One region of the Cellvibrio sp. PSBB006 genome, then DNA from elsewhere that is predicted to be linked to it. Evidence: predicted binding sites of a transcription regulator. Region 1 holds the regulator's gene; the other holds the start of a gene.

What was found. The regulator PhoB, encoded in region 1, activates phosphate uptake and scavenging genes when phosphate is short. The targets are predictions, from matches to a motif close to TGTCATAAANNTGTAACA.
Region 2: CBR65_RS18915 (ethylbenzene dehydrogenase-related protein) is a predicted target of PhoB. The motif match lies at 1,750-1,767, and genes of this name have one in related genera.

Annotation. Positions count from the first base shown of each region.
Region 1 covers NZ_CP021382.1:3,623,113-3,629,855, reverse strand. The annotation lists gene CBR65_RS15045 (DapH/DapD/GlmU-related protein) at 1-560, shown strand, start outside; gene phoR (phosphate regulon sensor histidine kinase PhoR) at 595-1,869, opposite strand; gene phoB (phosphate regulon transcriptional regulator PhoB) at 2,015-2,713, opposite strand; gene ubiA (4-hydroxybenzoate octaprenyltransferase) at 2,837-3,763, opposite strand; gene CBR65_RS15025 (chorismate lyase) at 3,785-4,378, opposite strand; gene CBR65_RS15020 (HU family DNA-binding protein) at 4,578-4,856, shown strand; gene CBR65_RS15015 (dicarboxylate/amino acid:cation symporter) at 4,895-6,202, shown strand; gene recQ (DNA helicase RecQ) at 6,240-6,743, shown strand, end outside.
Region 2 covers NZ_CP021382.1:4,540,688-4,547,430, forward strand. The annotation lists gene CBR65_RS18910 (DUF1566 domain-containing protein) at 1-154, opposite strand, end outside; gene CBR65_RS18915 (ethylbenzene dehydrogenase-related protein) at 157-1,728, opposite strand; gene rpoD (RNA polymerase sigma factor RpoD) at 1,901-3,760, opposite strand; gene dnaG (DNA primase) at 3,885-5,891, opposite strand; gene CBR65_RS18930 (GatB/YqeY domain-containing protein) at 5,949-6,404, opposite strand; gene rpsU (30S ribosomal protein S21) at 6,471-6,686, opposite strand.

The DNA of each region.
Region 1 (6,743 bases):
GCGATCATGCGCATATTATTGCGGCCACCGATAATAAAATTCGCTTGACCACCTGGTCGGGCAAACAAGGGCAGGGTGAAATTACTATCGGAAATTATTGTTTGATTTCACCGGGCGTGCGTATTTCTGCTGCGCGATCAGTACACATCGGCGATAACTGTATGCTGGCGGCCAATGTGTATGTGAGCGATAGCGATTGGCACCATGTGTACAATCGCATCCGTCCGTTTCGTTGCACCAAACCGGTCGTATTGGAAGATAATGTGTGGCTCGGTGAAGGCGTGATAGTGCTGAAAGGTGTGACCATCGGCGAAAACAGTGTGATCGGTGCGGGTTCAGTGGTGACCAAAGATATTCCAGCGAATGTCGTAGCAGCAGGAAATCCGGCGCGGGTGATAAAAAAAATTAATCCGCAGCGACGCATGCTAAAACGGGAATTGATGTTTCGCGATGCGCAGCATTATTACCGCAATCAGGATGAGTTGGATCGTTATATGTTGGCTAACAATGGTTGGTTGAATTGGTTGCGCAGCGTATTTTTTCCCAATAGAAACGATTGATATCGGATTATGCTGCGCTAACCCGACAAAAATCTCAATGGAGAGGAAACACACAAGTGAAGACACTGCCTTTCCCAACTTCACTGGTAATTTTTAACTCCGCGTCGTGACGCAACAACACGTGTTTAACAATCGCCAGCCCCAAACCGGTTCCACCAGTGCTGCTGTTGCGGCTGGCGTCTACGCGATAGAAACGCTCAGTCAATCGGGGAATATGTTTGTTTTCAATACCCGGACCATTGTCACTCACCGCGAAATAACAATTCTGTTTATCTTTCCACAAACGCATGGCGATCTTGCCTTTGGCCGGTGTGTATTTCACAGCGTTAACCACCAGATTGGAGAAGGCGCTGTGCAATTCCTTTTCATTCCCCAGCAATTGAATATTGCCATCGCAACTCAAGGTGATCTCTTGCTCCTTGTCACCGCTTAATGCCATTGCTTCGTTACGAATGGAATGCAATAACGGGTCGAGCGGAATCAGTTTCTGGTTGTGACCGACTTCCGTGGTTTCCAGTTTTGATAACACCAGCAGGTCGTTGATCAGCAACGCCATGCGTTGTGTCTGCTGTTGCATTTGCTGTAAAGGCTTTTGCCAGGTCGGCCCCAGGTTGTTGTTGTCGGCCAGGGTTTCCAGGTAACCGCTGATCACGGTCAAGGGCGTGCGTAATTCATGGGAGACGTTGGCGATAAAATCCTGACGCATCTGTTCCAGATTGTGGATCTGGGTAATGTCACGCACCAGAATCAAACGTTCATTTTTTCCAAAGCGGGTGATTTGAAATTGCAGCTGTTTGGATGAAAAACGCGGTGAGGGTAATTCCAGCGGCTCGCTGTAATTTCCTTCTTCAAAATAACTGACAAAGCGCGGATGGCGAATAAAATTAATAACCGAAAGGCCCTGGTCTTTGGTGTGAAAACCCAACAAGCGCTGTGCCGCCGGGTTCCAAAAGTCCAGATGACCGCGCCAGTCCAGCAGGATCACGCCGTCTTTTAATGCCGAAGTAATTTCCTGCACGCGATTGATTACCGCTTGCAGGTTTTCTTTTTCCTGACGCTGGTGGCGTTGCAGATGATAGATATTGTCGAACACGTCGCCCCAGATGCCGGCGGCTTCGGGGGGTTCTTCATCGTTCTTGCGCAACAGCCAGCGATTGAGTCGCGACATCTGCCACAACATGTAGACAAGATACGCCAGAACACCAATATCCAATACCAGCAGCAAGTGGCCGGTCAACCAGCCCAATAACAGACAGATCGCGACGAAGATCGACAGGCGCTTGAGTTCGGCGCTAAAACCTTGCAGCAAAATAATGAGCCTCTTTCACAATCATCAACAGCAGAATATTTTTAATACTATCGCGTGCAAATATGACTTTTCTTCGCGATTGAATTAAAAAATCTCTGCCCGCCGGCATTGTTTAAAACGTCTGTGCGTTTTTAACCGGTTTGAATTATGCGTCGGCCTTGGTGGAGAAACGATAACCGGTACCGCGCACAGTCTGGACCAGGTTTTCGTGGCTGTCGACGGTCAGGGCTTTGCGCAAGCGGCGGATATGCACATCTACCGTACGCTCTTCCACATAGACGTTGCCGCCCCACACGTGGTCCAACAATTGGCTGCGAGTATAGGCTCTTTCCTGGTGAGTGAGGAAAAATTCCAACAGGCGATATTCCGTCGGTCCCATGTCGACCGCCTGGTTATTGATGGTAACCCGGTGACTGGCAGGGTCGAGGCACAAGCCCTGGACAGTGATGGGGTGACCATTGACTTGCGGGTCCGCACGGCGCAGCACCGCCTTAAGGCGGGCGACCAGTTCGCGGGGAGAGAAGGGCTTGGTGATGTAATCGTCAGCACCCACTTCCAGTCCCTGAATCTTGTTATCTTCTTCGCCCTTGGCGGTCAGCATGATAATAGGGATGTCGGCGGTCACATCGTCGCGCTTGAGGCGACGCGCCAGCTCAATGCCGCTGGTGCCAGGCATCATCCAGTCCAGCAGTATCAGGTCAGGCTTTTCATCCACAATCAACGCATGAGCGTCCTGTGCATTGCTGGCTTCGATACACTGATATTCGGCCATCTCCAATGCGACACGCAACATGTCGCGGATGGCTGATTCGTCATCGACGATCAAGATTTTACGCCCACTCATAATTCCTACCTGTTACCCGCTGATGGCTGAGAAGCAATTGTTGCAAGCGTATTAAATAAGCCATGTGTTACAACTTTATGACAGCACAGGATTCCGCTTGGCACCAGCAGCACAGGGACATTTTCAGAATTTGTCTGCCACTACCCCGATAAAGATGGCGAAACCCACCCAATTGTTGTTCATAAACGCCTTGAAGCAGGCATCCCGTTGACGGAATCGGATCAGGTATTGCTGGTAGGCGAACAGCAAGGCTGCCACGCCCAGACTGACGTAATAGTAAGTACCCAACTCAAAACGCGAGCCAACCATCAACAAGGCGTACAGCGTAAGCGCTTGCAATACGCCGGTCATAAGCCGGTCGTGCTCGCCAAACAGGATGGCTGTGGATTTGACGCCGATGCGCAGGTCATCGTCGCGGTCCACCATGGCATAAAAGGTATCGTAGACCACGGTCCACAGCACCACAGCGGTGTAAAGCAACCAGACTTCCGCGCCCAGGGAACCGCTCTGGGCGGCAAAGGCCATGGGAATCGCCCAGGCAAAGGCAGCCCCCAAAACCACTTGCGGCAGGTGAGTGAAGCGCTTCATAAAGGGATAACAAAATGCCAATAGCACGCCGCCCACCGACAACTGAATGGTCAGAGTATTGGTCAGCAGCACCAACCCGAAGGCCAGCAGGCACAAACCGATAAACAAAGCGATGGCTTCGCGGCTGGATACCTGGCCGTTGACCAATGGCCGCTCGCGGGTGCGTTTGACATGACCGTCCACCTTGCGGTCGGCGAAGTCATTGATCACACAGCCGGCGGAGCGCATCACAAACACGCCCAGCACAAAGATCACCAACACATCCCAGCGGGGAACGCCATCGGCGGCCAGCCACAGGCTCCACAGGGTGGGCCACAACAACAAGAGCGCACCAATAGGTTTGTGCATACGCATCAATTGCCAGTACAGGCGGATGCGCGGCACAGCAGATGGGGATGGTTTGGCGGCGGGCCTTTGGTCGCGGGCCGGGGAGCTTGTGGGGCGCGGGTTGGATCGAGTCATAGCAGATTCTGTTGTCTGTCGTTAACGATGAGGGGTATCAAAGGAAACAGCCGGTGACGCTAGCGTACCGACGAATGCATCGAGAAACACTTCGCTGACCAGCAGCGGCTTATCTTCCAGATAAAACACAGAGCGTCGTCCCCATAACGGGGTGTCATTGATGAGCTGGTTCGGCACATAACCATGATGTCGGCTTATGCGGCTCACAGCAATGGCACTGCGCTGCAAGTGTGGCTGACTGAACAAAAAGGCGCCCAGCGGGCTGGCGTCCTGCTTACGCAGATGCCGCAAAGTCCCGGTGAGGCTGGTAAGTGGCAGAACGCTGCGGGCAAATACCCAGGGCCGGTTGTGTCCGCACAACACCACCTCACGAATCAACGCCAAGCCATGGCGATCCATATTCAGGCAACGCCACTCGGACAATGCCGGCCGTGCAATCTGCTGGCGTAACACCTCCACATGAAAATGGCCGCGACTGCGAGCAACCAGGCGCGCGGTGAGTGAGCCTGTATCCAGCAGCCAATTACACAATGCCGCTGCTGGACGCTGGCCTCTGGGCCATTGCGCCAAGGGTTGCCAATTCACCGGGGATCGGCCGTAAATCGATAACGCCAAAAGTCTCTCCTGTCACAAGATGCCGGCTAACCAGCGCGGGATTCTAGCAGGTTGGCACCGGGAGTTTGGCCGGCAACCGATGCTCGCTGATAAAAAGCTCGCGTTTTCACTGCCCCCGAACGACCTGAGCGGTTACACTCCCGTTTGCTTTGCCTGTCATTACCGCTTCAGGACCACCAGATACATGAGGAGCCTTGCCATGCACAAAACCGATCTCGTTGAACGGGTAGCCGATCAGACTGACATGAGCCGCGACAAAGCGGATGCGGCGGTATCCGCCATGATTGAGCAGATCACCAATGCACTCAGCCGCAATGAGCCGGTTTCGCTCGTGGGATTCGGCAGCTTTGTGAGAAGCCAACGCGCCGCCCGCCAGGGACGCCACCCGCAAACCGGCGAGACGATCCACATCGCCGCCAGCAGCAGCGTGCTTTTCCGGCCCGGCAAGGCGCTGAAAGACGCCCTTAATCCACAATAAACCCTTCCCCACCACCTATAACAACTATCGAGGCTAGGATGACACTCACCAACCGAATCCTGCTGGGCATGATTCTCGGCATTATTGTTGGCATTCTGTTCAATGTAATTATCGCCACAGATCCGGATACCGGTCTGCCGGTAACTGCCTGGGGCGCCTGGCTGGACGGGGTGTTAATCAATGGATTCCTGGATGCGGTGGGCCAGGTCTTTATCAAATCGCTCAAGCTATTGGTGGTACCGCTGGTGTTTGTGTCGCTGGTGTGCGGCAGCGCAGCGCTCGGTGGCCATAGCCGCATGGGTGCCATGGCACTGAAGACCGTCTCCCTGTATTTATTGACTACCGCCATGGCTATTGCCCTCGCCATTCTCGTGGCCTCGCTGATTCAACCGGGAGAGGATGTGGACCTGGCCATGGCCACCGGTTTCAGCGCGATTGAAGCACCGGGCCTGAAAGAAACCTTTATCAATATCTTTCCCGAAAATCCCATCCAGGCGATGGCCGATGGCAATATGTTGCAGGTGATTGTGTTTTCCCTGCTGTTCGGTATTGCCATCTCGCGCAGCGAATCCCCTGCGGCGCAAAATCTGCAAGCGTTCTTCAATGACCTCAACACGGTTGTGATCAAGATGGTGTTGCTGTTGATGCACATCGCTCCTTACGGTGTGTTCTGCTTGTTGGTTAAATTATTTTCCTCATTAGGCATTGATGCCGTGCTAGACCTGGCAAAGTATTTTTTTACGGTACTGCTGGTGTTGCTCTTACACGGTCTGGGTGTTTACGGTTTGCTGCTGAAATTATTGAGCGGGTTAAATCCGCTGATTTTTTTCCGCAAGATGTGGTCGGTGATGGTGTTCGGTTTCAGTACTGCATCCAGCAATGCCACACTGCCAATTACGTTACGCACCGTTGAAAATGATCTGGGCGTGGATAATAAAGTGGCTTCTTTCAGTATTCCCCTCGGCGCTACCATCAATATGGACGGCACGGCGATCATGCAGGGCGTAGCCACGGTTTTTATTGCGCAGGCTTATAACATCGACATCGGCCTGGGCGGCTATCTGCTGGTGATTCTCACGGCGACCCTCGCCTCCATCGGCACTGCCGGCGTTCCCGGTGTGGGTCTGGTGACCCTCGCGATGGTTTTAAATCAGGTGGGCTTGCCGCTGGAAGGCATTGCCTTGATCATCGGCGTCGACCGTTTGCTCGACATGATTCGCACCGCCGTGAATATTACCGGCGATGCCATGGTGTCCACGGTTGTAGCCAAAAGTGAAAACCTGTTGGACCGCTCGCGCTTTGAAAACACCGATAAAAAGATGGTGGATGAGATTTCAAAAGAATGATGACGATGTTTATGACTCCCATGTCAGGTAAGGATGCATGACTACACCCCACGCTATTCTCGAACATACCTTCGGTTACAACAGCTTTCGCGGTACGCAGGAAGCGGTAATTAACCATTTGATTGCCGGTGATGATGTATTGGTGTTGATGCCCACCGGCGGCGGTAAATCCCTGTGCTACCAGATTCCTGCCTTGGCGCGCGCCGGTACCGGCGTGGTCATTTCGCCGTTAATTGCGTTGATGCAGGACCAGGTTAGCGCACTGCATGAACTCGGCGTGCGTGCCGGCTTTTTAAATTCCACCTTATCGTCGCAAGATGCCTGGCAAACCGAACGGGCACTGCAAAATGGCGAGCTGGATTTACTCTACGTCGCACCCGAGCGTCTGTTGCAGGATCGCATGCTCGACCTGCTGGACAACGCCCGCATTTCTCTGTTTGCCATTGACGAAGCACATTGTGTGGCGCAATGGGGCCACGACTTTCGCGCCGATTATTTAAAGCTGGATATCCTGCAACAACGCTTCCCCGAAGTGCCGCGC
Region 2 (6,743 bases), 920 kb from region 1:
TCCAAGGCCCAGACCAGATGTCCATAGGTTCACCTTGCGCACTCACCTTGATAAACGATGACTCGTGCTGCGCTGGAAGCTGAGGCTGATTAAACCTGGCGTAGAAGAGCGCGCCCACGATTAACAACGTAAAGACAAACAGGCGCTTCCACATTGCTATTGTTCCAGCACTAATTTAACCGGGCGCACGTGGCGGGTGTGTTCGATCTGCGCGTGGTCAAAGGCGGCAATCCACAGGCAAACACCATCGTGTAAGGAAATATCCTTGGGCGACTGCGTGTTGATTTTGCGTACCAGCTCCAGTGACCAAACGTTATCAGACCATTGTGCTCTTGCTCTTACATCCGCACGATCACCTTCAAAGCGATTGGAGGTGTACATAACAGAAGGCATGATGGTTCCCACCGGAAAGCGATCATTTTCAGCGGCGTAAGGTTCATAGCTGAACCAGGGGATAACCCAACTTAACGACGCATGCTTCGTGCTGTCTTGATAATCATTTAACGCATTCGGATATTTCGGCAGGCGTTTGGGAATAACAATGTCCTGCTTGTACCATTTCCAATTCATCACGTAGGAACCGCTGTCTTTTCCATCTGGCATATAGCCGCCGGTGTAACGTCGGGATGCTGGCCTCTCGATTTCCGGTGGACCAATAAAATTATCGTCCGCCAAAAACATATCGTTGGTACGTACGGCTTTCCAATGCCACAAATCCACCAGCTTGCCCGGCTGTGTGTAGTGGTAGCCTTTTCCCGCCCAGTGGGCCGGTTTGTCTTTCAGTGGCTTGTGGCCGAGATGCGCAGTGCCTGCCGCGCCGAATGCACACGTGTTGGAAAGAATGACGGCGAGTTTGTCTTCGTAATGAGTTCGCTCATTAAAATGATGAAAGCCATCCTGGGTAACTTTCCAGCCTTGCTCGGTTTTAACGAGAGGCAGATGCTGCAAGCTTTGGCTGGGGTCGTACCAGCTGATGTGAAAAAACATCTCCTCACCGTTCTCAACAGCTTTAACCTTGATCGGTGTAGCGCCGTTAATAAAATTGGCTCCACCGAAGGTGGGAATCAGGATGGTTTCGGCTTTTTCCCAGGCGACTTCGTTTGCTGTTCCGTTAATCTCAATGAATTCATCAATCGCTATATGCGCGACCTCTAACGGGTGAAAGTTTCGAGCGGTAAAAAAATAATACGAGCTGCCAATGACACAAAACATGGCTAAACAAAATGCGAGATGCTTCGGCAGGTTTTCGCGTGAGAAACTAAAAATTGTTACGAAAATTCTTATTCCATATTGAATAATGTACACCGCCGCGTGAAGAAACAGATAAATTACCAGCAGCAACGCCGCATAAAAATGTAAGGTCTTGGCTATTGATGGATCGATAAGGTGAAAATAGAGACCCAACCCTGTGATCAATAACAAAGAGAGAGCGGTATAGCCAATCCAGGTAATCAGGCGGTGATAATGTCGGTTAAAAGAAGCAGAAGTCGGTTTGATGCGGCGAGGATTTAATAGGATGAGATAAAGAAGATAGAAGAACGCAATACTGGTAGACACCGCAGCGCTGACCAAATGCCATGAATGCATTAATCCTTGCGGCAATAGCGCAGAGAACCACAGCAGCTCGGGGTGGGAAAGCGTTGCTATGCGAAGCCCTGATAAAAGGCTGACGACAGTGGTGACGATCAGAATAGAGTGGAGCAGTACCCAGCTAAGATTTTTATTCACAGCGCATCTTTTCAAAATTTTAATGACAGAATTATGACTGCGGATAAGTGACAGTTTGATGAATGGCAATTTTCTGCAGACATCTTGTCGCTGAAGTGCAAAAAAAGAAGAGCGGAAAAATAAAAACCCGCACGGGGCGGGTTTTTATTCGAATCATGACGCTAGCTGAACCTTACTCATCCAGGAAGCTACGCAAGTGATCTGAGCGTGAAGGATGACGCAATTTGCGCAACGCCTTGGCTTCGATCTGGCGGATACGTTCGCGGGTTACGTCGAACTGTTTGCCCACTTCTTCCAGGGTGTGGTCGGTGTTCATATCGATACCGAAACGCATACGCAGTACCTTGGCTTCGCGCGCGGTCAGGCCAGCGAGGACTTCGCGGGTAGCTTCGGTCAAACCTTCGATGGTCGCAGACTCCACCGGTGAAATAATGGTGGTGTCTTCGATAAAATCGCCCAGATGTGAATCTTCATCGTCACCGATCGGGGTTTCCATGGAGATTGGCTCTTTGGCGATCTTGAGCACCTTACGCACTTTATCTTCCGGCATATCCATACGGATACCCAGTTCTTCCGGCGTCGGCTCACGACCCATTTCCTGCAGCATCTGACGCGATACACGATTGAGTTTGTTGATGGTCTCTATCATGTGTACCGGAATGCGGATGGTGCGCGCCTGGTCGGCGATGGAGCGGGTAATGGCCTGACGAATCCACCAGGTCGCGTAAGTAGAAAATTTGTAACCGCGACGGTATTCAAATTTATCTACCGCTTTCATCAAGCCGATATTGCCTTCCTGAATCAGGTCGAGGAATTGCAAACCACGGTTGGTGTATTTTTTCGCGATGGAAATAACCAGACGGAGGTTGGCTTCCACCATTTCTTTCTTGGCGCGACGCGCACGCGCTTCACCAATCGACATGCGACGGTTGATGTCTTTGATGTTGGCCAGTGACAGATTATTTTCCTGCTCAATCTGAATCAGGCGGCGTTGTGCGCGCAGGATATCTTCTTCAACCAATTTCAAGGCATCGGAGTAATCGCGCTTTTTCTTGATGATGTCCGGAATCCACGACTCATTGACTTCGTTGCCGGGGAATTCTTTGATGAATGTCTTGCGCGGCATGTGCGCTTTACGCACACACAATTCCATGATGGTGCGCTCTTCGCGACGCACGGTGTCCAGCACGCCACGGATTTGAACATAAATGGGGTCGAATTGGCGCGGCGGAAGCTTAAAGAATTTGAACAGGTCGCCCTGGGCGGTCAGTTCTTTTTCAGCTTGCTTGCTGTTGCGCCCGTGTTTGGCGACGGCTTTATCGGCTTTTTCGTTTTGCTTTTTCAGGTCGTCGAAACGAATGCGCGCTTCTTCCGGATCAACACCGGACACGCCTTCTTCATCATCATCGCTGGACGAATCGTCTTCTTCGTCATCGTCATTCGCAGCCGCTTTGGGTGCGGCGGCAGCAATGGGCAAGTCTTCGTCAGTGGTGGCCGCAGGGATATCTTCTGCCGGGTCGAGCCAGCCGATGATAACGTCGCCCAAACGGCGTTCTTCTTTGGCAACCAACGCGTATTCGTCCAGCACATGTTGGACAGCGCCCGGCCAATAAGAAACCGCGTGCATCAGCTCGCGCACACCTTCTTCAATACGTTTGGCGATAACGATTTCGCCTTCGCGAGTCAGCAGCTCGACGGTGCCCATCTCGCGCATGTACATCCGCACGGGATCGGTGGTGCGACCTGCTTCGGTTTCCACGGCAGCCAGTGCGGCAGCAGCTTCAGCGGCGGCGATTTCGTCGGCAGAGGAGTCGCCATCGGTCATCAACAAGGTATCGGCATCCGGCGCGGTTTCGTACACGCGGATACCCATATCGTTGATCATCTGAATGATATCTTCGACCTGATCCGGGTCTGAGATATCTTCCGGCAAGTGGTCGTTTACCTCGGCGTATGTGAGGTAGCCCTGTTCTTTACCTCGGGCGATCAGCTCTTTGATTCGAGACTGTTGCTGTTGAGCGTCGTCAGACATTCGGAACCCTGTCAAAAACGTGAGTGGGAGAAACGCAAAGCGCGGGATTATAGCCCATATGTGGCATTGGATTCTAGGAAATCAAGCGGCTGGCGGTATAGGCGTCATAATTCTTTTCGGTTGGTCACTTTATGATCTTGTGCGCTAAGACCTCCGTGGCGAGGTGCTTGCGCTCCTCTTGAGTTAAGTCGCCATTGCGCAGTTTTTCCATCAGTTGAGCGGTTTTTTTTGCACTTTCCTGTTTGCGCAATTTTTCCATGCAGTCGCAAAACGCGGTGGTTGTGTCGTAATCCGCCTTGGGCGGCTTGTCCTGTCGGACCTGGGTAATAGCACTCGTGGCTTGCAGCAAATCATGGCCAGCAATGGCGGCCAGCTTTTCAGTGTTTTCTGTACCGTAAGCACCTAGCCAATAACCGAGGATATGCGACAGGTTGTAGTGGCTGCGTTCGTGCAGGAGTTTCAATAGACGACCCAATATCTGGATGTCGCTGTCGTCGCAGCCCAGCCAGCCATCGTGATCCGCTTCGCTGGTGGCGAGTTCCGGGTGGGTGAGCAGCAGGGCGATGGCCTTCCGCGCAGGCGGCATCAGGTATTTGCTCGGTGTATGGGCTTGCAACTCCGGCTGATAATCCTGCTTCCCGATACGACGCGGCTGCCGGTCGACGTAATAACCGTCGTAATCTGGCGGCGGCGTTTGTTGGGCAAAATAATCATCCTCGTATTCAGGGTAATCCGGCTCAATCGGTGGTTGAGCTGGATGGTTCGGATTTGCAGCCGGTTTGGCTTCCGCTTTGATTGGGGCTGGCGTGGGCAGGGGTTCCGGCTCTGCCTGGCTGATTAAATCCCGCAATACATTGCGGCTAAGCCCGGTGCGTGTCGCCAGGTTTTCAAACATCAACTCGCGGAATACGCCTTTCGGTAAGCGATCCAGCAGTGGGGCAGCACGTTTACTGAAGCTGGCGCGGCCCTCCATCGTGCGGATATTCAAGCCTTCGGCCACCGCATCAAATAAATAATCTTCCAGTGGTACGGCAAGCTCTACCAGCCGCTCAAACTTTTCCGGTCCGATTTGGCGCACCAGTGTATCCGGGTCTTCGCCCTCGGGGAGGAACAGGAATTTAACCTGGCGGCCGTCTTTCATGGATGAGAGTGAATTTTCCAGCGCGCGATGTGCGGCGGTACGGCCGGCGTTGTCACCATCAAAGCAGAACACGACTTCATTGGTGTGGCGGAAGGCGCGGTCCAGATGATCTTCGCCGCAGGCGGTGCCCAGGGTGGCGACGGCATAACGGATGCCAAATTGTGCCAGGCTGACCACGTCCATATAACCTTCAACCACCAGCAGGCGTGGCAGCTCGCGGTAAGCGAGGCGTGCTTCATAAAGCCCGTACAGCTCCTGGCCTTTATGAAATATCGGTGTTTCCGGTGAGTTGAGGTATTTGGGCTTGTCGTTGCCCAACACCCGACCGCCAAAGCCAATCACCCGGCCACGCGTATCGCGGATGGGAAACATAATGCGGTGGCGGAAGCGGTCGTAAACGCGCTTCTCGTCCTGATTATGGATCAGCATCCCGCCTTCAATCAGCAGGTGTTTGTCCTCGTCAGTCTCGGCCAGGGATTTAAGCAGATTGTCCCACCCGGGTGGCGCAAAACCTACGCCGTATTCTTTGGCGATCTTGCCGTCGAGGCCGCGACCTTTCAGGTAGTTAACAGCCATTTGCTTGCTGGGGTGCTGGCGCAGTTGGTTTTGATAAAAGCTGCTGGATTTCTCCAACAAGCTATAGATGCTACGTTTCTCCTGCTCGCGCTGTGCCTGGGCTTCGCTCTGCACTTCGCGCGGTACTTCAACGCCGACCAGTCGTGCCAGTTGCTCCACAGATTCCGGGAAGCTGAGCCGCTCAAAATCCATGATAAAGCCAAGGGCGTTGCCGCTGGCGCCACAGCCGAAGCAATAGTAGAACTGCTTTTCCGGGCTGACGGTAAAGGATGGGGTTTTTTCTTCGTGGAAGGGGCAGCAGGCGCTGTAGTTTTTGCCGGTTTTTTTAAGCTTAACGCGATGGTCAACTACCTCGACGATATCGACGCGGTCGAGCAATGTGTCGATAAAGCTTTGGGGGATTAGTCCGGCCATAAAGAGTCGCGGGGGTTGAGTGATGAGTTGCTAGTATAAGCAACTGACGCTCGGTTGTTAGCGGCTCAGTTGTTCTTTCAGTAATTTACTGACTGCACCCATGTCGGCGCGGCCTTGCACTTGCGGTTTGATCAGCGCCATGGCTTTGCCCATATCGCGCATGTCAGTCACGCCGGCATCGCGAACGGCTTGGGTAACAATCGCCGACAACTCCTCATTGCTGAGAGCAGCGGGCATGAATTCCTGGATTTGGGAGACTTCGTAGGCTTCCTGGGCGGCAAGCTCTTCACGCCCGGCGGCTCGGTATTGCTGCTCTGAGTCGCGGCGCTGCTTGATCATCTTGTCCAGCACCGCCAGTGCACGCGCGTCTTCTACTTCAATACGCTCGTCAACTTCGATGCGCTTGAATTCGGACATAACTAAACGCAACACCGCCACGCGCTCTTTCTCTTTCGCGCGCATGGCGTTCTTCAAGGCATCATTGATGCTGTCTCTCAGTGCTGTGTTTGCCATGGGATAACCTGTAGCAGAACGACACGGAATCCGGTTCAGTACCGGATTGAAACCAAGGCCCGGGAATTAATACAGGCGGGTAAACTTCTTGGATTCGCGTTGCACTTTCTTAGCGTGGCGCTTAACCGCAGCAGCAGCGTTACGCTTGCGTACTGTCGTGGGCTTCTCGTAGCACTCGCGAGCGCGTACGTCAGCCAGGATGCCAGCTTTTTCACAAGCGCGCTTGAAGCGGCGCAGAGCAACGTCGAAAGGTTCGTTTTCTTTAAGTTTTACTGAAGGCATGTTGTTACCTTTGATGTCTTAATTCATCCTCTGGTGCAGGGTCGCAAACCAGGGAAC